One region of the Micrococcus sp. 63XJN7_6_ISO-PGPR-S23-444 genome, then DNA from elsewhere that is predicted to be linked to it. Evidence: predicted binding sites of a transcription regulator. Region 1 holds the regulator's gene; the other holds the start of a gene.
What was found. Region 1 encodes HrcA, which represses chaperone genes, less so after heat shock. Its sites were predicted from a motif close to TTNGCACTCGNNNNNNNCGAGTGCNAA; they were not measured.
Positions count from the first base shown of each region.

Region 2: the regulator HrcA is predicted to act here: its motif matches at 13,229-13,255, upstream of groES (co-chaperone GroES).

Region 1 is NZ_CM176516.1:1,256,194-1,264,509, forward strand. It holds gene ybeY (rRNA maturation RNase YbeY) at 1-445, opposite strand, end outside; gene AC3RJ9_RS05830 (PhoH family protein) at 435-1,472, opposite strand; gene AC3RJ9_RS05835 (16S rRNA (uracil(1498)-N(3))-methyltransferase) at 1,549-2,310, opposite strand; gene dnaJ (molecular chaperone DnaJ) at 2,307-3,440, opposite strand; gene hrcA (heat-inducible transcriptional repressor HrcA) at 3,516-4,529, opposite strand; gene AC3RJ9_RS05850 (DUF3097 family protein) at 4,700-5,560, shown strand; gene AC3RJ9_RS05855 (DUF4870 domain-containing protein) at 5,655-6,074, shown strand; gene hemW (radical SAM family heme chaperone HemW) at 6,090-7,370, opposite strand; gene lepA (translation elongation factor 4) at 7,371-8,316, opposite strand, start outside.
Region 2 is NZ_CM176516.1:1,709,060-1,724,744, forward strand. It holds gene AC3RJ9_RS07775 (DUF4011 domain-containing protein) at 1-1,268, opposite strand, end outside; gene guaA (glutamine-hydrolyzing GMP synthase) at 1,367-2,986, opposite strand; gene AC3RJ9_RS07785 (DUF3817 domain-containing protein) at 3,009-3,557, opposite strand; gene AC3RJ9_RS07790 (SURF1 family protein) at 3,554-4,519, opposite strand; gene AC3RJ9_RS07795 (GuaB3 family IMP dehydrogenase-related protein) at 4,567-5,703, opposite strand; gene guaB (IMP dehydrogenase) at 5,796-7,340, opposite strand; gene AC3RJ9_RS07805 (dicarboxylate/amino acid:cation symporter) at 7,526-8,959, shown strand; gene AC3RJ9_RS07810 (BCCT family transporter) at 8,961-10,592, opposite strand; gene groL (chaperonin GroEL) at 11,040-12,647, opposite strand; gene groES (co-chaperone GroES) at 12,756-13,052, opposite strand; gene AC3RJ9_RS07825 (hypothetical protein) at 13,690-14,667, shown strand; gene AC3RJ9_RS07830 (iron ABC transporter ATP-binding protein) at 14,873-15,628, opposite strand; gene AC3RJ9_RS07835 (iron chelate uptake ABC transporter family permease subunit) at 15,625-15,685, opposite strand, start outside.

The DNA.
Region 1 (8,316 bases):
GACGGCCGAGGACCTCGGACACGAGCCGGTCCTGGAGGCCGAACATCTCCTCGCGGTCGGCGTCCTCGAGATGGTCGTACCCGAGCAGGTGGAGCATGCCGTGGGTGAGCAGCAGGAGCAGCTCGTCGTCACGGGAGTGCCCGCCGCGCGCCGCCTGCTCGGCGGCGACCTCGGGGCAGAGCACGACGTCGCCGAGCACGCCCTCGGCCGGCGCCTCGGGCGAGCCGGGGGTCAGCTCGTCCATGGGCAGGCTCATCACGTCGGTGGGCCCGGGCAGGTCCATCCACTCCTCGTGCAGCTCGGCCATGCGTGCGGCGTCCACGACGGTCACGGCCGTCTCGGCGCGCTCGTGGACGTGCAGGCGCGCGTACACGTGCCGGGCCATGCGCAGCAGCGCGTCCTCGGGGACCTCGAGCCCCGACTCGTTCAGGATCTCAACGGCCACGGCGGGCCCCTCCTCGCTTCTGGGACCGCTCCGCGGGGCCGCGGGCGGCGTCGTAGGCGTCCACGATGGCGCTCACCAGCGAGTGCCGGACCACGTCCGAGGAGTCGAAGCGGACCATCTCCAGTCCCTCGATCCCCTCGAGCACCTCGACGGCCTGGGCCAGGCCGGACTGGGTGCCGCGCGGCAGGTCCACCTGCGAGGTGTCGCCCGTGACGACCATGCGCGCACCGAAGCCGAGGCGGGTCAGGAACATCTTCATCTGCTCGCCGGTGGTGTTCTGGGCCTCGTCGAGGATCACGAACGCGTCGTTCAGGGTGCGGCCGCGCATGTACGCCAGCGGGGCGACCTCGATGGTCCCGGCCTCCATCAGCCGCGGGATCGACTCGGGCTCGATCATGTCGTGCAGCGCGTCGTACAGGGGGCGCAGGTACGGGTCGATCTTCTCGGAGAGCCCGCCGGGCAGGAACCCGAGCCGCTCGCCGGCCTCGACGGCCGGGCGGGTGAGGATGATCCGGTTGACCTCCTTGGCCTGCAGCGCCTGCACCGCCTTGGCCATGGCCAGGTAGGTCTTGCCGGTGCCGGCCGGGCCGATGCCGAAGACGACGGTGGAGCGGTCGATCGCCTCCACGTAGTCCTGCTGGTGCAGGGTCTTCGCGCGGATGCGGCGGCCCCGGCCCGAGAGGATCGAGTCCAGGTGCAGCTGACCCGCGCCGCGCCCGGTGGCGGCATCGCGGACGTGGTGGACGACCTGGCCCATCACCTCGGGGGTGACGGCCTGGTCGCGGCGGGCGATCGAGCGCAGGTCCTCGACGACGCGCCGCACCGAGGCCACGTCGGCCACCGGCCCGGCCAGGTCCAGCCGCTGGTCGCGGACCGTGACGTCCACGGTGGGGAACACGCCGCCGAGGATCCGCAACAGGGCGTCCTGCGGTCCGAGCGTGCGGACCATGAGGTCGGCGGTCTCGAACGCGACCCCCTCGTGCGCGGTGGCGGGCGGGGTCGGGGTCGTGGGGGGCACGGTCACGATGGGGCGGATCACCTCGGGGTCGTGGGGGCGGGACGTCCCGTCCAGTCTAGGCGTCGGCGCGTCGTCCTGCCGGGGCTCACCAGCGGCCGAGCCGGTGCTGGAGCACGGCGAGGGCGGCGGGGCCGGCCGTGGAGGCGCGCAGCACGTGCGGGCCGAGCCGCACCGGCACGGCCCCCGCGGCCACGCAGGCCTCGAGCTCGGCCGGGCCGATCCCGCCCTCGGGGCCCACGACGACGGCGATCTCGGCGGCCGCGGAGAGCCGCTCCGCGGGCACCGCGGACACCCCGTGCTCCGCGTCCTCGTGCAGCACGAGGACGAGCCGGCCGCCGTCGTCGTCCCGGACCAGCCCGGCGACCGCCGTCCCGGAGACGTGGTCCCGGACCGCGGGCACCCGGGCGCGACGCGCCTGCTTGGCGGCCGCGCGGGCCGTGTCCGCCCACTTCTGGCGGGCCTTGGCGGCCTTGGGACCCTTCCAGCGGACGATCGAGCGCTCGGCCTCCCAGGGCACCACGGCGTCCACGCCGAGCTCGACGGCGGCCTGGACCGCCATGAGATCCCGGTCGCCCTTGGCGAGGGCCTGGACGAGCACGAGCGCCGGGGTGGGCGCCGGCTCCTCCGCCACCGTGTCCAGCCGCACGGTCACCGCGTCCGGGGCGGCCGCGAGCACGGTGCCGTGGCCGAGCGTGCCCGACCCGTCGGCCAGGAGCACGGCCTCCCCGGGGGCCAGGCGCATGGCCGCGGCGGCGTGCCGGGCCTCGGTACCGCCGAAGACGACCTCCGCGCCCGCGCTCGCGCCGGCCAGGGCGCCCGGCTCGAGGTGGAACAGGGGGGCGGTCACAGGTTCCTCAGGTTCTCCCGCAGCCGGGCGAACATGCCCTTGGCCTGGGGCGCGCCGTGCACGACCTCCTCGCCGCGCACCTCGGCCAGGCGCTCCAGGAGCTGGCGCTGCTCGTCGTCCAGATCGGTGGGCGTGGTGACCACCACGTCCACCTTGAGGTCGCCGCGGCCCTGCCCGCGCAGGCGGCCGACGCCCAGGCCGTGGAGGACCTCGACGTGGCCGGACTGCACGCCCGGGTCCAGGCTGACGGACTGCTTGCCGTCCAGGGTGTCCAGCGTGACGGTGGTGCCCAGGGCCGCGGCGGCCATGGGGACGGTCACGGTGGTGGCCAGGTGGTCGCCCTCGCGGCGGAAGGTCTCGTCCGGGCGGACCGCGATCTCCACGTAGAGGTCCCCGTTCGGGCCGCCGCCCGGGCCGGCCTCGCCGCGGCCGGCGAGGTGGATGCGGGTGCCGTCGTCCACGCCCGCGGGGATGCGCAGGGTCAGCGGCGTCCGGGTGCGGACGCGGCCCTGCCCGTCGCACTCGTGGCAGGGCGTCGGGATGACGGTGCCGAACCCCTGGCAGGCGGGGCAGGCCTCGGTGGCCATGACGGTGCCCAGCAGCGACCGCACGGGGCGCTGGATCATGCCGTGGCCGTGGCAGGTCTGGCAGGTCTCCGGCTGGGTGCCGGGCTCGCAGCACGAGCCCTCGCACCGATCGCAGCGCACGGCCGTGTCCAGCTCGATCGTCTGCTCGCCGCCGAAGACGGCGTCGCGCAGGTCGATCCGCGCGGTCACCAGGGCGTCCTGGCCGCGGCGGGCGCGGCTGGCGGGGCCGCCGCGGCCGCCCTGGCCGGCGGCGTTCATGAAGGTCTCGAAGATGTCGGCGAAGCCCCCGAAGCCGCCCGCCCCGCCGAAGCCGCCCGGGAAGCCGGCCTGGCCGTTCTCGTTGCCCGTCGTGTCGTAGGCCCGGCGCCGGCCCTCGTCCGAGAGCACCTCGTAGGCGTGGGAGATGCGCTTGAACTGCTCGGCCGCCTCCGGGTCGGGGTTGACGTCCGGGTGGTGGGTGCGCGCGAGCTTGCGGTAGGCGCGGCGGATCTCCTCGGTGCTGGCGTCACGGCTGACGCCGAGCGTCTCGTAGTGGTCGGTCACGGTGGGGATTCCTCTCGGGGAGAGCGGGACGTGGGGCGATGCGGGACGGGGCCCGCCAGGACACGCGGAGGCGCGTCAGGTGGTCAGGATGCGGGAGAGATAGCGGGCGATCGCCCGGACGGCGGCCATGGTGCCCGGGTAGTCCATCCGGGTCGGACCGATGACGCCGACCTTCGCCACGGCGCCGGGGCCGTAGGCGGCCGCGACCACCGAGGTGTCCGCGAGCGATCCGGCGTTCTCGGAGCCGATCCGCACGGACACCCCGTGGGCGTCCTGCTCCATCTCCGTGAGCAGGCGCAGCAGCACCACCTGCTCCTCGAGCGCCTCCAGGATCGGCCCGATGGACGCGCCGAAGTCCCCCGGGGAGCGGGCCAGGTTGGCGGTGCCGGCCAGCACGATGCGGTCCTGCCGGCCGGCCTCGAGCAGGTCGTGGACGGCCGCGGCCACGAGGGCGGCGGACTGCCGGTGCTCCGGGCGGACCCGGGTGACGACGTCGTCCACCACGGTGGCCGCCTGCACCGGACCGAGCCCCAGCAGGGCGTCCAGCAGGAGGCCGCGGAGCACGGACAGCTCCGCCTCGTCGACCGGACGGTCCAGCACGGCGTGCCGCTGGTCCACCCGTCCCGTGGACAGGATGAGGACCACGAGCACGCGCGTGGGCGCGAGGGAGACCAGTTCGAGGTGGCGGATCGTGGAGCCGTCCTCGTGGGGGAACTGCGCGACGGCGACCTGCTGGGTCAGCTGGGCCAGGAGGCGCACCGTGGACTCCATCATGTGCTCGGTGTCCGTCTCCGGGTCCAGCAGGGTCCGCACGGCCCGGCGCTCGGCCGGGGACAGCGGCTTCACCTCGGAGAGGCGGTCGACGAACACGCGGTAGCCCTTGTCCGTGGGGACGCGCCCGGCGGAGGTGTGCGGGGCCACGATGAGGCCCTCCTCCTCGAGCGCAGCCATGTCGTTGCGCACGGTCGCGGAGGACACGCCCAGGGCGTGCCGTTCCACGAGCGCCTTGGAGCCCACGGGCTCGCGCAGCGCCACGTAGTCCTCCACGATCGCCTGGAGCACCTGCAGGCGGCGGGGCTGCTCCGACATCTCGGTCCTCCTCTGGTCCGTCGGGATCCGGGGCGACCCCGGAGGTGCCCCTGGCTGGCACTCCGGCGGGTCAAGTGCCAATGCTACCGTCCGACCCGGGGGACGACCCGACCGGCCCGCACGGCTTCGCTCACGGTGATCGCCCGCCCCCGTTGCTACCGTGCTCTCCCATGGACTGGAGCAGCTGGGGCCCCGCGGGCCACGACGACCTGACGCGCCGCCCCGCCCGGACCGTCCCCGATGTGCCCGCCACCCCCGGCACGGTGGTCGAGGACGTGGCCTCCGGGTTCACCGGGGCCGTGATCGGCATCGAGCGCTCCGGCGGCGTGCACGTGGTGGTCCTGGAGGACCGCCGCGGCGTGCGCCGCGGCTTCCCCCTCGGCGGCGGCTTCTGGATCGACGGCGAGCCCGTGACCCTGGTCCCCCCGACCGCCGCGGCCCCGGCGGCGCCGGCCCGCACCGCCTCCGGCTCGCGACGGGTCGAGGGGGCGCGGGCCCGCACCGCCCGCGCCTCTCGCATCTGGGTGGAGGGCGTGCACGACGCCGAGCTGGTGGAGAAGGTGTGGGGCGAGGACCTGCGCCTCGAGGGCATCGTCGTGGAGCCCCTGCACGGCGTGGACGACCTCGCCGGGGCGATCCGTGCGTTCGCCCCCGGTCCGCGGCGCCGGCTCGGGATCCTCGTGGACCATCTCGTCACCGGGTCCAAGGAGGAGCGCCTCGCGGCCGAGGCCATGCGCGTGCCGGGGGCCGCGGGCAACGTGCTCATCCTCGGTCACCCCTACGTGGACGTCTGGCAGGTCATCAAGCCCTCCGTCCTCGGCATCCCCGCGTGGCCCGTCGTGCCGAAGGGGCAGGACTGGAAGACGGGGATCCTGCGGGGACTGGGCTGGCCGCACGGGAGCAAGGAGGCCACGGGGCTGGGGTGGAAGCGGCTGCTCTCCCACGTCACCACGTACGCGGACCTCGAGCCGTCCCTGCTGGGCCGCGTGGAGGAGCTCATCGACTTCCTCACCGCCGCACCCGAGCACTGATCTCGGCGCAGCCCCCGCCCGCCCGCGCTATGCTGGCCCATGCCCTGCGCCCGGTCCCCGGCGCGCGGGTCCCGCGATCCAGGAGGAGCCCCTCGTGAACACCCGCGCGCAGCCCGACGCCGGCCGCACCGGCCACGGCCCGCCCGCCTGGCTCGTCTCGGCCGGCGGCCGCGGCGCCCCGCTCACGGCGAAGCAGGACCGTGACCGCGCGGCGCTGGCCCACCTCAGTCTGGCGTTCGGCGTGCTCGGCCCGCTGGTCGTGTGGCTGCTCTACCGCGACCGCGGCCCGTTCACCTCGCAGGAGTCGCGCGAGGCCCTGAACTTCTCCGGGCCGCCCACGCTCATCACGCTCCTGTTCTTCTTCCTGTCCCTGCTGCCGGTGGTCGGCCCGATCTTCGCGATCCTCGGCGCGCTCACGTGGGCCGCCATGGCGGTCTACGGCGTGATGGGCGCCTCGCACGTGTCCAAGGGCCGTCCGTTCCGGTACCCGTTCAACCTGCGCATCCTGCGCTGACCCGGGGCCGGCCGGTCAGAAGCCGGCCAGCGCCCGGACGATCGCGTCGTTGCGCAGCCGCCCCTCGAGCGTGGGGATGATGCGCCCGTCGACGGCGGCACGCCCGTCCAGCAGGCCCGCGGCGATGAGTTCGGCGATCGCCCCGCGGATCCGCGCGGCCTCCCCCGGCGTCTCCGAGACGAGCTCCGCGGTCGGGAGCCCGTCCACCGTGCGCACCGCGAGCATGATGCGCTCGAGTCGCCGCGCGTCGGCGTCGGGCCGCTCGCGGCCGACGGCGGGGGTGACCCCCGTGGCCAGCCGTTGCGCGTAGGCGGCGGGGTGCTTGGCGTTCCAGAACCGGACGCCGGCGAGGTGCGAGTGCGCTCCCGGGCCGATCCCCCACCAGTCCTGGTCCTCCCAGTACGCCACGTTGTGCCGCGCGCGGTGGACCCCGGAGCCCTGCGGGTCGCGCGCCCAGTTGGACACCTCGTACCAGCGGTAGCCGGCGGCGCCGAGCAGCTCCTCGGCGAGCAGGTACTTGTCCGCCTGGTCGTCGGGGTCCACGTCCGCCACCTCGCCGCGGGCCACCTGGGCCCCGAGCTTGGTGCCCTCCTCCACGATCAGCGAGTACGCGCTCACGTGGTCCGGGGCCAGGGCGACGGCGGCCTCGAGCGTGGCCCGCCAGTCGGCGAGGGACTCTCCCGCGGTCCCGTAGATCAGGTCCAGGGACACCTCCAGGCCGGCCTCGCGGGCCGCGGCGACGGCGGCGGGGACGGACTCGGGCCGATGGGTGCGCTCGAGCGTGGCGAGCACGTGCGGCACCGCGGACTGCATGCCCAGGGAGAGGCGGGTGAAGCCGCCGGCCGCGAGCTCACGGGCGTACTCCGGAGTGATGGTGTCCGGGTTGGCCTCGGTGGTGACCTCCGCGCCGGGCGCGATCCCGAACCGGTCCACCGCCGCCTGGAGGATGCGCACGAGGTCCGCGGCCGGCAGGAGCGTGGGCGTGCCGCCGCCGAAGAACACCGTGTGCAGCGGGCGGGCGGGCACGTCCGAGGACGCGAGCACGTCCGCGGCGAAGTCCAGCTCCGCGACCGCCGACTCCCAGTAGTCGCCGCGGCCCGCGCCGGGGCCGAGGTCGACGGCCGTGTACGTGTTGAAGTCGCAGTAGCCGCAGCGCACGGTGCAGAACGGCACGTGGACGTACAGGCTGAAGGTGCGCGCCGCGCCGTCGCCGGCGGCCGCGCGCACCCGCTGCCCGACGTCGGCCGGCAGCCGGCCGTCGTCGGGGACCGGCTCGCCGAGGGGCAGGGCGGGCACTTACTTCTTCGCCGCCTGGTCGGCGCCGGCGCCGTCCGAGGACAGGGCGGCGATGAAGGCCTCCTGCGGGACCTCGACCCGGCCCACCATCTTCATGCGCTTCTTGCCCTCCTTCTGCTTCTCGAGCAGCTTGCGCTTGCGGGAGATGTCGCCGCCGTAGCACTTGGAGAGCACGTCCTTGCGGATCGCGCGGATGTTCTCGCGGGCGATGATGCGCGAGCCGATGGCGGCCTGGATCGGCACCTCGTACTGCTGGCGCGGGATCAGCTCCTTGAGCTTGCCCGTCATCATCACGCCGTACGTATAGGCGTTGTCCTTGTGGGTGATGGAGGAGAACGCGTCCACCTGTTCGCCCTGGAGCAGGATGTCCACCTTGACGAGGTCGGCCGCCTGGTCACCGTCGGCCTTCCAGTCCAGCGAGGCGTACCCCTTGGTGCGGGACTTGAGCTGGTCGAAGAAGTCGAACACGATCTCGGCCAGCGGGATCCAGTAGCGGATCTCCACCCGTTCCTCGGAGAGGTAGTCCATGCCCTTGAGGTTGCCGCGCTTGGCCTGGCACAGCTCCATGACGGCGCCGATGAACTCGGCCGGCACGATGATCGTGGCCGAGGCCATGGGCTCGCGCACCTCGAGGATCTTGCCCTCGGGGAACTCGGAGGGGTTGGTCACGGTGACGACCTCACGGTCCTCCCGGGTGACCTCGTAGACCACGTTGGGCGCGGTGGAGATGAGGTCGAGCCCGAACTCGCGCTCGAGGCGCTCGCGCACGATCTCCAGATGCAGCAGACCGAGGAAGCCGACGCGGAAGCCGAAGCCCAGCGCGACCGAGGTCTCCGGCTCGTAGACGAGCGCGGCGTCGTTGAGCTTGAGCTTGTCCAGGGCGTCACGCAGCACGGGATAGTCCGAGCCGTCGATGGGGTACAGGCCTGAGAACACCATGGGCTTG
Region 2 (15,685 bases), 460 kb from region 1:
GCCTGCATCGCCTGGAACGGCGAGCAGCCCCAGCGGGGGCGGACGTGGTGCAGTGAGCCGACGTGCTCCTGCAGCCGGCGCCGTCGTTCGGTCAGGGCGGCCTCGTCCCGGGCGGTGTCGGGGTCCACGGCCCGCTCGGAGCGCAGGACGGCCTGCACGAGCTGGCGGCGGAGCAGCTCGGGGTCCGCGTTGGCGGGCACATCCAGCGCGATCGAGCGCAGGTCCGCCTCCTCGAGGCGGTCGAGCACGTCGGCCAGGGCGGCGGAGCGCTCGGCCACGACCAGCACGCGCCGGCCCTCCCAGGCCAGTCGTGCGGCCAGGGCGGCGGCGGTCTGGGTCTGCCCGGTGCCGGGGGCGGCCGCCACCACGAGGGACTCCCCCGCCGCGGCGTGCTCGAGCACGCGCGCCTGGGCGGCGTCGACGTCGACGACGAGGCGCTCGTCGGCCGGGGCGACGTCGTCCTCCGCGGGCGCGCCCGTGGGCTGCAGCGCCGCCGGGCGCGGCACCATGCCGGTGCCGGCGTCGTACAGGGCCTGCACGACGGGCAGGTCCTCGAGGGAGGCGGGCAGCGAGGCGGTCTCGCCGAGGTCCGCGAACGTGGAGACGAGCAGGCGGTCCTCGATGTGCAGGTCCGCGATCGCGGCGGTCTCCTCGCGCAGGCGGGCGAACGCGGGGGCGGGCTCGAGGCGCGCCGTGGCGTAGGCGGCCTGCTGGTACGCCTCGGGGTCCAGGGCGATGCCGTGGTGCCGGCGCAGGTTCCGCACGAGCGCCGGGTTCAGGCGGGCCGGCTCGGTGATCTGGACCTCCAGCTCGTCCCGGCCCCGGGCGCCGCGGCGCACCGTCAGGGCCACGCGGGCCAGCAGCACGGGGGCGGAGCGGCGCTCCCGCCGGCCGTCCTCCTCGGCCGTCCACGTGGCCACGCCCACGGCGAGCGCGCCGACGTCGATGCCGCGCTCCTCCGCCAGCTCGCGGACCTTGGCGCGCAGGCCGAGGGAGACCTCGTGCGCCGCGTCCAGCACCGGGCCGGCCGGCAGCAGGGTGGACAGGCGGGTGCGCCGCCCCAGCAGCAGCTGCGAGACACCGGAGGAGTTCGCCTCCGTGAGGTCGATGCTGTTGGCCGCCGAGGGCGCGAACCGCAGCATCGTGTCGTTCTCGGCGCCCGAGCCCAGGGAGGACACCCAGGCGGCCGGGTCGGGGCGGGTCTGCCCCTCGTCGGGGCGTGCGGCGGCGCGGGCGCGGGCCAGGCGCGGGAACTCCTGCTCGGTCACGTGCGTGCGGTCCTTCCTCCGTCGCCTGGGTCCAGGCGGTCTTCGTGCGGACGGCCGCCCCGGTCAGGGGCGGCCGGATGCGGCGCCGGACGCGCCGCTCACTCCCACTCGATGGTGCCCGGCGGCTTGCTGGTCACGTCGAGCACGACGCGGTTGACGCCGTCGACCTCGTTGGTGATGCGGTTCGAGATGCGGGACAGGACGTCGTCCGGGATCCGGGCCCAGTCCGCCGTCATGGCGTCCTCGCTGGTGACGGGGCGCAGGACGACCGGGTGGCCGTAGGTGCGGCCGTCACCCTGTACGCCCACGGAGCGCACGTCCGCGAGCAGCACCACCGGGCACTGCCAGATCTGGCGGTCCAGCCCGGCCGCGGTGAGCTCGGCGCGCACGATCGCGTCCGCGCAGCGCAGCAGATCCAGGCGCTCCTGGGTGACCTCGCCGATGATGCGGATGCCCAGACCCGGGCCCGGGAACGGCTGGCGGTGCACGATGCCCTCAGGCAGGCCGAGCTCGGCGCCCACGGCGCGGACCTCGTCCTTGAACAGCTCGCGCAGCGGCTCGCACAGCTCGAACTCGATGTCGTCCGGCAGGCCGCCCACGTTGTGGTGGGACTTGATGTTGGCCGCCCCGTCCCCGCCGCCGGACTCGACGACGTCCGGGTAGAGCGTGCCCTGCACGAGGAAGCGGACCTCGGTGGCGTCCGGGTCGTGCTCGGACTCGAGGACGATGTCCGCTTGCGCCTTCTCGAAGGTGCGGATGAACCGCTCGCCGATGATCTTGCGCTTGGCCTCGGGGTCGGTGACGCCGGCCAGCGCGGACAGGAAGTCCTCGCGCGCGTCCACCATCACGAGGCGGGCGCCGCCGTGGGCCTCGCCGAAGGCCTGCTCGATCTCGGCGGACTCGCCCTCGCGCATGAGGCCGTGGTCCACGTAGACGCAGGTGAGGCGGTCGCCGATGGCGCGCTGCACGAGGGCCGCGGCCACGGCGGAGTCCACGCCGCCGGACAGGCCGCAGATGGCCCGCTTGTCCCCGATCTGCTCGCGGATGCGCTCGACCTGCTCCTCGATCACCCCGCTGGCCGTCCAGTCCGAGCCCAGGCCCGCACCCACGTGCAGGAACTGCTCGAGCACCCGCTGGCCGCGGGAGGAGTGGCCCACCTCGGGATGCCACTGCACGCCGAAGATGCGGCGCTCGCGGTCCTCGAACGCGGCGACGGGGGCGCCCGCGGTGGAGGCCGTCACGGCGAAGCCCTCGGGCGCCTGCGTCACGGCGTCCCCGTGGGACATCCACACGACCTGCTCGAGGTCCTGGCCCGCGAACAGCACGGAGTCGGCGTCCACCGAGTCCAGGCGGGTGGAGCCGTACTCCCGGGTGCCGGTCTTGGCCACGGTGCCGCCGAGGGCGTGCGCAATCGACTGGAAGCCGTAGCACAGGCCCAGCACGGGCACCCCGGCCTCGAGCAGCGCCGGATCCAGCTGCGGGGCGCCGGGCTCGTACACCGACGACGGCCCGCCCGAGAGGATCAGCGCCGCGGGCTTGCGCTCCAGGATCTGCGCCGCCGGGGTGGAGGCGGGCACGACCTCGGAGTAGACGTTGGCCTCGCGCACACGACGCGCGATGAGCTGTGCGTACTGGGCGCCGAAGTCCAGCACCAGCACCGTGGGCATCACGTCGCTGAGCGGGGCGGGGGTGTCGGGGTGGGGGGCATTCTGCGTCACCCGTCCAGGATAGTCGAGGCGCTCAGTAGCGCCGCGCGGCGTCCGGGAAGCGGTGCAGCTCGTCCCGGACCACGCGGGTCATGCGCTTCTCCACCACGAAGGACAGGAACGGCACGACGCCGCCGCCGGCCATCGCCAGCAGGCGCAGCGGCTCCCAGCGCATCAGGGACCACAGGCGGAACGAGGCGAGCAGGTACACCACGTACATCCAGCCGTGGGCGATGAGGATGAACAGGGACAGGTTCACTCCCCCGGTCACGCTGTCCGTGGGGTGCAGCCCCAGGCCGTTGGCCTCTCCGTCCAGGGTGGTGCCGCCCGCGTAGAGCTCCACGTGCATGCCGTACTTCAGCACCATCTCCGCCACGAGCAGCAGGAGCATGATGCCGGTGATCCACGCGCACACCACGTAGAGGCGGGTGGCGGAGCGGATCTGCTGCTGGGTGCCGGCGAAACGGCGATGCTCCCGGCCTGGCCGCGGGGGCGGCTCGGGCAGGTCGGCCTCCGTGATGTCCTCGGGATCCGGCAGGCTCGCCGGGTCCACCGGCTGGGGGCCGGGGTGCTGGGTGCTCATCGGCTCTGCTCCTCTCGGGGCCCACGGGGGCCCGGGTCGCGGGGGTCGGGGCGCGCGGCCCCGTCGTCGTCGTGGTCCTGGCGTGGGTGCGCCGCGGACTGTGCCGCGACGGCCCGCTCCTTGGCCTCGCGCGCGGCCGCCCGGCGCCGCTCGAGCTCCTCGGCGCGCCACTGCGCGGCCCACTCCTCGTCGAGCCGGCGCTCGTGCTCGTCCCGGACGTGGTCGTCGCGGACGAACCGCCACCACAGGAACAGGGCGAAGCCGGCGAAGAGCATCCATTCCACGGCGTAGAAGACGTTGAGCCAGATGATCTGGGTCTCCTCCGGCTGCGGGGCCACCCACACCGGCTCGAGCCCGCCGGGGCCGGCCGCGCCCGTCTCGGCGCCCGCGGCGTCGACCATCTCGAACGCCGCGACGTACGCCGCGTAGGACGGCTCGTCCCACACGTTCACCAGCTGGGCCGGGGCCAGGCTGCGGTACAGGAGCCGGTCGGCGGTGTCCTCGGCCGCGGCCTCACGCGGCAGCGGCCCGTCCGGGGGCAGCAGGCGCCCGGTGACGGTGACCTGCCCGGCGGGCGCGGGGTCCACGACGTCGGCGCCGGCCGACCAGCCGCGGACCACCGGGACGACCTCGCCGTCCGGGGCGCCGGCCACCCGCAGGGCCGTGACCGTCCAGTAGCCGTCGCGGCCGTTCAGCAGGCGCGGGCCGACCAGGACGTCCGTGCCGGGCACGAACTCCCCCTCGACCGTGACCACCTGGTCGGCCTGCGAGCCCAGCAGGGCCTCGTAGGGGCGCACGTGCTCCAGGAACGGCACGGCGTTCTCGGTCTGGGTGCGCGGCGGCGGCGCATTCGTCTCCGCGGACTCGAACTGCCACTTGGACAGCGCCACGAAGACCGCGGCCGCCACGAGGGCCAGCACCAGGGTGGCCAGCCAGACGGGCTTGAGGGCGGTGCGCAGCACGCCGTATCAACTCTTCCGGTCGGGGTGCCGCCACGCGGCGGCGGGGATCAGACGGTCTGGGTGGGGGTCACGAGGACCTCCACCTTCTGGAAGTCCTTGAGCTCGGTGTAGCCGCAGGTGGCCATGGCACGCTTCAGACCGCCCATCAGGTTGGACGTGCCGTCCGCGTGGCGGCCGGGCCCCCACAGGACCTCCTCGAGCGGAGCCACCTGGCCCACGTGGGTGCGGTGCCCGCGCGGCAGCTCCGGGTGGACGGCCTCGAGGCCCCAGTGCCAGCCGCCGCCGGGGGCGTCGGTGGCGCGGGCCAGGGCGGCGCCCAGGACGACCGCGTCCGCGCCCATGGCGATCGCCTTGACGATCTCCCCCGAGGTGGAGACGCCGCCGTCGGCGATCACGTGCACGTAGCGGCCGCCGGACTCGTCCATGTAGTCGCGGCGCGCCTCGGCGATGTCCGAGATCGCCGTGGCCATCGGCACGCGGATGCCCATGGCGCGGCGCGTGGTGGTGGACGCGCCGCCGCCGAAGCCGACGAGCACGCCGGCCGCGCCGGTGCGCATCAGGTGCAGGGCCGGCGTGTAGCCGGCCGCCCCGCCCACGATCACGGGCACGTCCAGCTCGTAGATGAACTGCTTGAGGTCCAGCGGCTCCTGGGTGGAGGAGACGTGCTCGGCCGAGACGGTGGTGCCGCGGATGACGAACAGGTCCACGCCCGCCGCCACGACGGTGCGGTAGAACTCCTGCGTGTTCTGCGGGGTCAGCGAGCCCGCGACGACGACGCCGGCCTCGCGGATCTGTGCGAGGCGCTCGGTGATCAGATCGGGGCGGATGGGGGCCGCGTAGGCCTCCTGCAGCATGCGGGTGGCCTCGGTCCCGGCCGGGCCGGCCTCGAGGGCGGCGATCTCCTCGAGCAGCGGGCGCGGGTCCTCGTGGCGGGTCCACAGGCCCTCGAGGTTGAGGACGCCGAGACCGCCCAGCCGCCCCATCGCGATGGCGGTCTCCGGGCTCATCACGGAGTCCATGGGCGCACCGATCACGGGCATGTCGAACGTGTAGGCGTCGATGCGCCACGTGAGGCTGACGTCCTGGGGATCCCGGGTGCGCCGCGCGGGCACCACGGACACGTCGTCGAGGGAGAAGGCCCGGCGACCGCGCTTGCCGCGGCCGATCTCAATCTGGTTCGTCACCGGACCAGCCTAGCCCAGGCGCCACGGGGGCGGCGCCGACCGTGTCGTCGGCGCCGCCCCGTCCGGGGGCTCCCCCGGACCCGACGTGCGGGTCAGCGCGAACGGTAGTTCGGGGCCTCGACGGTCATCATGATGTCGTGCGGGTGGGACTCCTTCAGGCCCGCCGCGGTGATGCGCACGAAGCGACCGTTCTCCTTGAGATCGGCCACCGTGGACGCGCCCGTGTAGAACATCGTCTGGCGCAGGCCGCCCACGAGCTGGTGGACCACCGAGGCGATCGGGCCCCGGAAGGGCACCTGGCCCTCGATGCCCTCGGGGATCAGCTTGTCCTCGTCCGGCACGTCCGCCTGGAAGTAGCGGTCCTTGGAGAAGGAGCGCGTGCCGTTGCGGGTCTGCATGGCGCCCAGGGAGCCCATGCCGCGGTAGGTCTTGAACTGCTTGCCCTGGTAGAACACGAGGTCGCCCGGGGACTCGGCCGTGCCGGCCAGCAGGGAGCCGAGCATCACCGAGTCGGCGCCGGCCACGAGGGCCTTGCCGATGTCACCGGAGTGCTGCAGGCCGCCGTCGGCGATCAGCGGGACGCCCGCGGGGCGCGTGGCCTTGGCCGCCTCGTAGATGGCGGTGATCTGCGGGACGCCGACGCCGGCCACCACACGGGTCGTGCAGATCGAGCCCGGGCCCACGCCCACCTTCACGGCGTCCGCGCCGGCGTCGACGATCGCCTTGGCGCCCGCGTAGGTCGCGGCCTGACCGCCGATGACATCAACGTGCGCGGCCGCCTTCTCCTTCTTCAGGCGCGCGATCATGTCCAGCACGCCGTGCGTGTGGCCGTTCGCGGTGTCCACCACGAGGGCGTCCACGCCTGCCTCCACGAGCGCCATGGCTCGCTCCCAGCCGTCGCCGAAGAACCCGACGGCGCCGCCGACGAGCAGTCGGCCCTCGTCGTCCTTCGCGGCGTCCGGGTACTGCTCCGCCTTGTCGAAGTCCTTGATGGTGATCAGGCCGGTCAGGCGGCCCGCATCGTCCACGAGCGGCAGCTTCTCCACGCGGTTCTGGGAGAACAGGTGGATGGTCTCGGCGCGCGAGACGCCCTCCTGCGCGGTGACCAGCGGCATGCGGGTCATGGCGGTGTCCACCGTGCGGGTGGCCCACTCCTCGCGCGGGATGAAGCGGGTGTCGCGGTTGGTGATGATGCCCAGCAGCGTCATGTCCTCGGCCACCACCGGCAGGCCCGAGACGCGGTACTGGGCGCACAGCTCGTCCAGGTCCGCGAGCGTGGCGTCGGGGCCGATGGTCACGGGGTCCTTGATCATCCCCGACTCGGAGCGCTTCACGGTGTCCACGTGGCGGACCTGGTCCTCGATGGACAGGTTGCGGTGGATGATGCCCATGCCGCCCTGACGGGCCATGGCGATGGCCAGGGGAGCCTCGGTCACGGTGTCCATCGCCGCGGAGACGATGGGGATGTTCAAGCGGATGTTGCGGGTCAGCCGGGTGCCCGTGTCCGCGTCCGCGGGGATCACGTCGGTGGCGTTGGGCAGCAGCAGGACGTCGTCATAGGTGAGGCCGAAGAAGCCGAAGGGATCCGAGGAGGAGTGGACGGGCTCGGGGCTGGGACCGGTGCTGGTGTTGGTCACGAAGGCGCCTTTCGGGACGGGTGTTTCCGCGATTCTATGCCCGGGGGTCAAACCGGCGACCCGGGTGCGGGCCACGTCACAGGGCCCCCGCGCTGGGCCACGCGGGGGCGAGACGGACGTCACCACGACGTCACATGGCGCAATCCGGTTCGGCGTCGTGATATTGGTCCGCCTAATCTCCCCGGATGAGCACCGCACAGTCCTCCCCCGCACCGGCGCCCCGACGCCGGCTCCCCGCCTGGACGTCGAACTTCGGCTGGCAGATCGCCGCCGCCCTCGTCCTCGGCCTCGTCCTGGGCCTGATCGCCCGCGCCACGGGGCACACCTCCGAGCACCCGACCTGGCTCGGCGAGACGCTGGCCACCGTCGGCAGCATCTACATCAGCCTGCTGAAGGCCACGGTCGTCCCGCTGGTCTTCTTCGCCGTCGTCGCCTCCATCGCCAACCTGGCCCAGGTGACCAACGCGGCCCGCCTGGCCGCCAAGACCCTGCTGTGGTTCGCCATCACGAGCCTGATCGCGGTGCTCATCGGCCTCGCCGTCGGCGTCGCGCTGCAGCCGGGCGTGGGCACCGGCCAGACCGCGCCGGCGTCCTACCAGGCCAAGGACGTCGGCTGGCTCGACTTCCTGACCTCCCTGGTGCCGGCGAACTTCCTCGGCCTGACCGTCAAGACGACGGCGGGCGAGGACGGCGCGCTCGCCTCCTCCCCCACGTTCAACGTGCTGCAGATCCTCGTGATCGCGATCGTCGTGGGCGTGGCCGCGCTCAAGGTCGGCGAGAAGGCCGCCCCGTTCCTCACGTTCTCCCGCTCGGTGCTCGCGATCATCCAGAAGCTGCTGTGGTGGATCATCCGCCTGGCCCCGATCGGCACCATCGGCCTGCTGGGCAACGCCGTGGCCTCCTACGGCTGGTCCACGATGGGCACGCTGGCCAAGTTCGTGGTGGCGATCTACGTGGGCCTGGCCCTCGTGATGCTCGTGGTGTACCCGCTGCTGGCGCGCCTGCACGGACTCTCCGTCAAGCAGTTCTTCACCGGCGTGTGGCCGGCGTTCCAGCTCGGCTTCGTCTCCCGCTCCTCCCTCGGCACGCTGCCCGTCACCCAGCGGGTGGCCGAGCGCAACTTCGGCGTGCCCACCGGCTACGCCTCCTTCGCCGTCCCGCTGGGCGCCACCACCAAGATGGACGGCTGCGCCGCGATCTACCCGGCCGTGGCCGCGGTGTTCATCGCCCAGTTCTACGGGATCGACATGAGCCTGAGCCAGTACGCCCTCGTGGCGCTCGTGTCCGTGCTGGGCTCGGCCGCGACCGCCGGCACCACCGGCGCCACCGTGATGCTCACGCTCACGCTGTCCACCGCCGGGCTGCCCCTCGAGGGCATGGCCCTGCTCCTGGCCGTCGACCCGATCGTGGACATGGGCCGCACCGCCCTCAACGTGACCGGCCAGGCCCTCATCCCCGCCCTCGTGGCCTCCCAGGAGGGCATCCTCGACCGGGACCGCTACGACGCCCCGCGCGGCGACATCTTCGGCGAGGACGAGGAGGAGATCGTCGAAGCCCGCGCCCACGCGACCGCCGACTCCCGCGCCGAGCTCGTCGGCACCCCGGAGCCGCGCGCCTGAGTCACCGATCGGACGGGCCCACTCCGGCGGGCCCGTCCGCGTCGCCCCCGTCCCCCTCGTCCAGGTACTCGCCCAGCACGTAGTCGTCGTCCACGGGGTTCCCGTCCTCGTCCGTGCGGCGGTACCAGTCGGTGATCTCCGCGGCGGTGGAGTCGAACCCCTCGCCGGCCGCGTACCAGCTGCCCGGCGGGGTGCGCTCCACCGTGAACGCGAAGTCGTCCCCGTACTCCACCAGGCCCCGCACCGTCGCCTTCTCGACGGCGGCCCGCTGGTACCGGTCACGGATCGCGAAAGGGTCGTTGGCCAGTTCGCGCTGGAGCGCGACCGCCATGAGGATGAGCACCACGGTGAACGGCAGCGCCGTGATGGTGATGAGGTTCTGCAGGCCGGTGAGCGCGGTGTCGCCGCCGGTCAGCAGCATCACGACGGCGATGCCCGCCATGCACAGTGCCCAGAACACCGTGATCGTGCGGCGCGGGGCCGGGGCGCCGCGCTGCGAGAGCTGCGAGTTCACGATCGAGGCGGAGTCCGCCGTCGTGATGAAGAAGACCGCCAGCATGACGATCACGACCGGGGCCACCAGCCCGCCGCCGGGCAGCTGGTCCAGGACCACCCAGAAGATCTCCGCCGGCGCGGGCAGCGACGCGGCCGTGCCGTCCGGCGCCACGGAGCCCTGCGTCCGCTGCAGCCAGATGGTGGTGCCGCCGATGATCGTGAACGCGCCGACGATCACCGCGGCCGGGATGAACAGGGCGCCGAGGACGTACTGGCGGATGGTCCGGCCCTTCGAGATCTTCGCCATGAACACGCCCACGAACGGGGCCCAGCTGACCCACCACGCCCAGTAGAAGATCGTCCAGCTGGAGAGGAACTCCTGCATGTCCTCCCCCTCGGCCATCGAGGCGCCGAGGGCGTCCGGGGCGGAGGAGACGTAGTCCATCAGGACGCCGGGCACGATGTTCAGCAGGAACGCCGTCGGGCCGACGACGAAGAAGAACAGCGCCAGGCCGAGGGCGAGCAGCATGTTGATGTTGGACAGCCACCGGATGCCGCGGGCCACACCGGACACCGCCGAGAAGATGGTGCCGATCGTGAGCACCACGATGATCCCCAGCGCCACCGTGTTCCCCGGCGCGGACCAGCCCGAGACGATCTGCACGCCGCGGCCGATCTGCAGGGCGCCGATGCCCAGCGACGCCGCCGTGCCGAACAGGGTGGCGATGATCGCGAGCCCGTCGATCAGGCGCGCGCCGACCGAGTCGCTGCGCTGGGAGTCGCCGAACAGCGGCGCGATGATCGAGCTCATCAGCGGCACCCGACCCCGGCGGTAGGACACGTAGCCGACCGACAGGCCGACGATCGCGTAGATCGCCCACGCGTTCACGCCCCAGTGCAGCGCGTCCTGGGCCAGCGCGCCCGTCACCGCCTCCTCGCTCCCCGCCTCATACGCCCCCGGGCGCGGGGCCAGGTAGTAGGTCAGCGGCTCGTACGGGCCGAAGAAGATGATGCCGATGCCGATGCCGGCCGCGAAGAGCATGGCCGACCAGCTCGCCGTGGAGTACTCCGGCTTCTCCCCGTCCAGGCCCAGCGGGATCTCGCCGTACCGGGAGAACGCCAGGGCCAGCAGGAACACCACACCATCCCGATGGCCAGCAGGGCGAACAGCCAGCCGGCGTGGAGCATCACCCAGTCGAGGGCCGCGCTCGAGACGGCCAGGACGGCGTCCGGCTGCAGCACGCCCCACACCACGAAGCCGACCACCAGCAGGCCGACGACGGTGAGGATCGCCCGGTCCACGCCGTAGCGCACCCGGCGGTCCTCCACGGACACGCCCGGCACGAGGGCCGGGTGGATGCCGTGCGGATAGGAGAACTCCCGGACGAAGCGGCGCAGCCGTGGCCGGGCCGGGGTCCGGGTCGGGTGGGACCCGGTGGGACGGGGCGGCGTGGGTGTGTCCATGGGCACACCCTAGGGGGCGCCCCGGACGGCGGTCGTCTCCCGCCCGCACGACGACGGCCCCTCACCCGGGCGGGCGAGGGGCCGTCGTCGTCGACCGGCCGCGTCAGGGCCGACTCAGGGGTCAATGCTGGTGGTCGGCCTCGTCCTCCTCGGCGGGCTTGTCCGCCACGAGGGTCTCGGTGGTCAGCACGAGGGCCGCGATGGAGGCGGCGTTGGCCAGCGCGGAGCGGGTCACCTTGACCGGGTCGATCACGCCGTCGGCGATCAGGTCGCCGTAGACGCCGGTCTTCGCGTTGAAGCCGTGGTTCGGCTCCAGCTCGGCGACCTTGGAGACCACCACGTAGCCGTCCTCGCCCGCGTTCTGGGCGATCCAGCGCAGCGGCTGCTTCAGGGCCTTGCGGACGATGTCCACGCCCACGGCGGCGTCGCCGGTCAGGGCCTGGACGTCGGCGTCGGTGTCGAGCGCGGTCAGCGCGTTGATGAGCGCGGTGCCGCCGCCGGCCACGATGCCCTCCTCGAGGGCGGCGCGGGTCGAGGACACGGCGTCCTCGATGCGGTGCTTGCGCTCCTTGAGCTCCACCTCGGTGGCGGCGCCCACGCGGATCACGCCGATGCCGCCGGAGAGCTTGGCGAGGCGCTCCTGGAGCTTCTCGCGGTCCCAGTCGGAGTCGGTCGCGGCGGCCTCGGCCTTGATCTGGGCGACCCGGGCCTCGACGTCCTCGGCCGCACCGCCGCCGTCGACGATGGTGGTCTCGTCCTTGGTGACGGTGATGCGGCGGGCGGAGCCGAGCACGTCCAGGTCGGCCTGCTCGAGCTTCATGCCGAGGTCCGGGGAGACGACCTGGGCGCCGGTGAGGATCGCGATGTCCTGCATCATGGCCTTGCGGCGGTCGCCGAAGCCCGGGGCCTTGACGGCCACGACGTTCAGGGTGCCGCGGATCTTGTTGACCACGAGGGTGGACAGGGCCTCGCCCTCGACGTCCTCGGCGATCACGAACAGCGGCTTGTTGGCCTGCAGGACCTTCTCCAGCAGGGGCAGCAGCTCCTGCACGTTGGAGATCTTGCCCGAGTTGATCAGGACGTAGGCGTCCTCGAGCACGGCCTCCTGACGCTCGGCGTCGGTGACCATGTACGGGGACAGGAAGCCCTTGTCGAACTGCATGCCCTCGGTGACGTCCAGCTCGGTGGAGGTCGTGGAGGACTCCTCGATGGTGATGACGCCGTCGGTGCCGACCGTGTCGAACGCGCGGGCCAGCAGCTCGCCGACCTCGTCGTTCTGGGCCGAGATGGCGGCCACGTGGGCCACCTCCTGGCCCTCGACCGGGCGGGCGTTCTCCTGCAGGCGCCGCTCGACGGCGGCCACGGCCACCTCGATGCCCTTCTTGACCTCGCCCGGCGCGGCGCCGGCGGCGACCTGGCGCATACCCTCGTTCACGAGGGCCTGGGCCAGCACGGTGGCGGTGGTGGTGCCGTCGCCCGCGATGTCGTTGGTCTTGGTGGCGACCTCCTTGGCGAGCTGGGCGCCCATGTTCTCGTACGGGTCCTCCAGCTCCACCTCACGGGCGATCGTGACGCCGTCGTTGGTGATGGTGGGGGCGCCCCACGCCTTGTCGAGCACCACGTTGCGACCCTTGGGGCCGAGGGTGACCTTGACGGTGTCCGCGAGCTTGTCGATGCCGGCCTGGAGGGCGCGGCGTGCGTCGTCGTTGAAAGCCAGCTGCTTGGCCATGACGGACGCTCCTTTCGTTCAGGGAGTCAGGGGGTGCGGGGACGCGAGGGGCCCGGGGCGCGCGCACCGGTGCGGTGCGCGCCGCTCACCGGGCCCGTCGCGGCGGGGTCACTTGGTGACGACGGCCAGCACGTCGCGGGCGGAGAGCACCAGGTACTCCTCGCCGCCGACCTTGACCTCGGTGCCGCCGTACTTGGAGTACAGCACCACGTCACCCTCGGCGACGTCGACCGGCACGCGGTTGCCGTTCTCGGCGACCCGGCCCGGGCCCACGGCCACGACCTGGCCCTCCTGCGGCTTCTCCTTGGCGGTGTCCGGGATCACGAGGCCCGACGCGGTGGTCTGCTCGGCCTCCAGGGGGCGGACAACGATGCGATCCTCAAGGGGCTTGATGGAGACAGACATGCTGCACACTCCTTCTTCGTCGACGTGCGGCTCCGGCGGGCTCGCCGGACCGCTGATGCTGTGGTCTGCGGGTGCGCCACGGGCGTCAGACCCTCCGTCGTCGCGGTGCCGGACGGTCCACCTCGGGCATTGGCACCCGGTACCCCCGAGTGCCAGTGCCCACTCTACTCCGGGTTCTGGCACTCCTTCAACATGAGTGCCAGCCGTGTCCCCGCCGTCCGCCGTGGGCGGAGGGCGCGGGGCGCGGTGCGGTGGGATGCCGTGGGGCGGCGGGCGGGGCGGGTTCCGAGCCCAAGAGCACGCGGAGTGGTCACGACTGCGGCCCGCAACCTGTCCCTCCCCCACTCCCCACCCTCCCCCCTCGCCACCCTCCGTGGGCAGAAACCGCACCCCCGCCCGTCGCGTGGGCAGCATCCGCAGGTTTTCGATCTCCGTGGGCAGAAGCGCCCTCTCTTCTGCCCACGGATGTTGCGTGGGCGGAACTCCTCGCAGTTCTGCCCACCGAGCCATGACGACGTCGTCCCGGCGGGACAACCGGCCGCCGCCGAGTCCTGCACAGCCGGCCCACCCTGCGCTGGTGTGCACAGACACGCGGCCCGCCCGGCCGTCGTCAGGCCGACCGCGTCAAGGTCGACCCATGTCCTTCGCCCCCGATCTCCCCCTCGTCCCCGTCTTCACCACCCGCGACGTGCTCGAACGCGGTCTGCCGCCCAGCCGGGTGCGGCGGTCCGACGTCCTCCGCCTCGCCCGCGGCATCCACCGTCGCCGTGACATGCCGCTGCGCACCTGGGAGTCTGCCGGGCTCCCGCCGCCGCACCACGGGGTCGGCCTCGACCTGCTGACCGCCCTCCTGCGGTCCCGTCCCGACGCCGTTCTCTCCCACGAGACGGCGGCGCACCTCCACGGCCTCCCGCTTCCCCCGGGCGGGGCCACGCGACGCGCCGCCGTCGAGATCACGTTGCACCGCGGCACCGCACGGGCGCGGATCCCCGGCGTCATGGAGCACCGCAGACCCCTGCCCGCCGGCCACGTCACCTCCGTGCTCGGGCTACGGGTGACGACGCCGGAACGGACCTGGCTCGATCTGTGCTCGATCGGCCACCCCTGGGACGAGGCATCCCTCGTGTCGGCGGGTGACCACCTGGTCCGTCACCCCTGGTCCCCGCGCGGCCGGCGGCCTCCCATCACCACGGTCACCGCGCTGCACGAGGCGATGCGGCCGCTCGGGCGGTTCGTCGGAAGACCGCGGGCGACGGCGGCGCTCGAGCGCGTACGGGTGGGTGCCGACTCGCCGCAGGAGACCCGGCTGAGGCTGGCGCTCGTCGAGGCGGGGCTGGGCGAGCCGACGCTGCAGCACGTGTTCGACCCCGGGCGGCGGGACGCCCCCGAGGCCGATCTGTGGTTCGAGGACTGCCGGCTCGTCCTCCAGTACGACGGCGAGGTGCACCGGAGTGCCGAGCAACACGCCCGGGACGCCCGGCGAGACCAGTACTACGCGGAGCGTGGGCAGATGACCCTGCACGTCACGGGCCGGGACGTCGGCGAGGGATACGCGCGGGTGATCGAGGCCGTCCTCAGACGACGGGCACAGGTCTCGAACGGCTGGGATGCCTGACGTCGTCGTCGCGTATGGCCCTGCCGTCCATGCGCAGGGGTTCCGTGGGCAGAAGCGAGGGTGCTTCTGCCCACGGAACCTGGAAACACGCGGGTTCTGCCCCCGGAAGGCGAGACCCGGCGGGTTCTGCCCACGGAACGCTCGCGTCGGCCGGGCACCCGACCCCCGCCCGGACCGACCCGGGCCGGCCTCACCGTCGCCCCGCTCAGTAGTACACGGCCAGCGGCCCGTGCGGTCCGTCCACCACGCTGCAGGGGGTCTTGAAGATCCGCTCCAGCACCTCAGGGCGCAGGATCTCGGCCGGGGGGCCGGTCTCCACCACCTGGCCGTCGCCCATGGCCACGATCCGGTCGGCGTAGTGGGCGGCGAAGTTGATGTCGTGCAGCACGATCACCACGGTCCGGCCCAGCTCGTCGGCGGCCCGACGCAGCTGCTGCATCATCTGCACCGAGTGCTGCATGTCCAGGTTGTTCAGCGGCTCGTCCAGCAGCACGTACTCGGTGTTCTGCGCCAGCACCATCGCCACGTACGCGCGCTGCCGCTGGCCGCCCGAGAGCTGGTCGAGGTACCGGTTCTCGAACGGGCCGAGGTTGAGGAAGTCGATCGCGTCGGACACGTGCCGCTCGTCCTCCAGGGTCAGCCGCCCGCGCGTGTACGGGTAGCGCCCGAACCCCACGAGCTGTCGCACGGTCAGCCGCGTCACGAAGTGGTTCTCCTGCCGCAGGATGGACAGGGTCTGCGCGATCCTCCGGGACGGCGTCGTGGTGATGTCGTGCCCACCCACGGCGATCGTCCCGGCGTCGGCGTCCTGCAGCCGGCCGATCATCGTCAGCAGCGTGGACTTGCCCGCCCCGTTGGGCCCCACGAGCGCGGTCACTCCCCCGGCCTGGATGTCCAGGTCCACGGGTCCGATGCACACCTCGTCGCTGTGGCGCTTCACCACGCCGCGCAGCTCGATCACAGACGTCCCTTTCTCATCACGACGATCAGGAAGGTGATGCCGCCGATCAGCTCGATG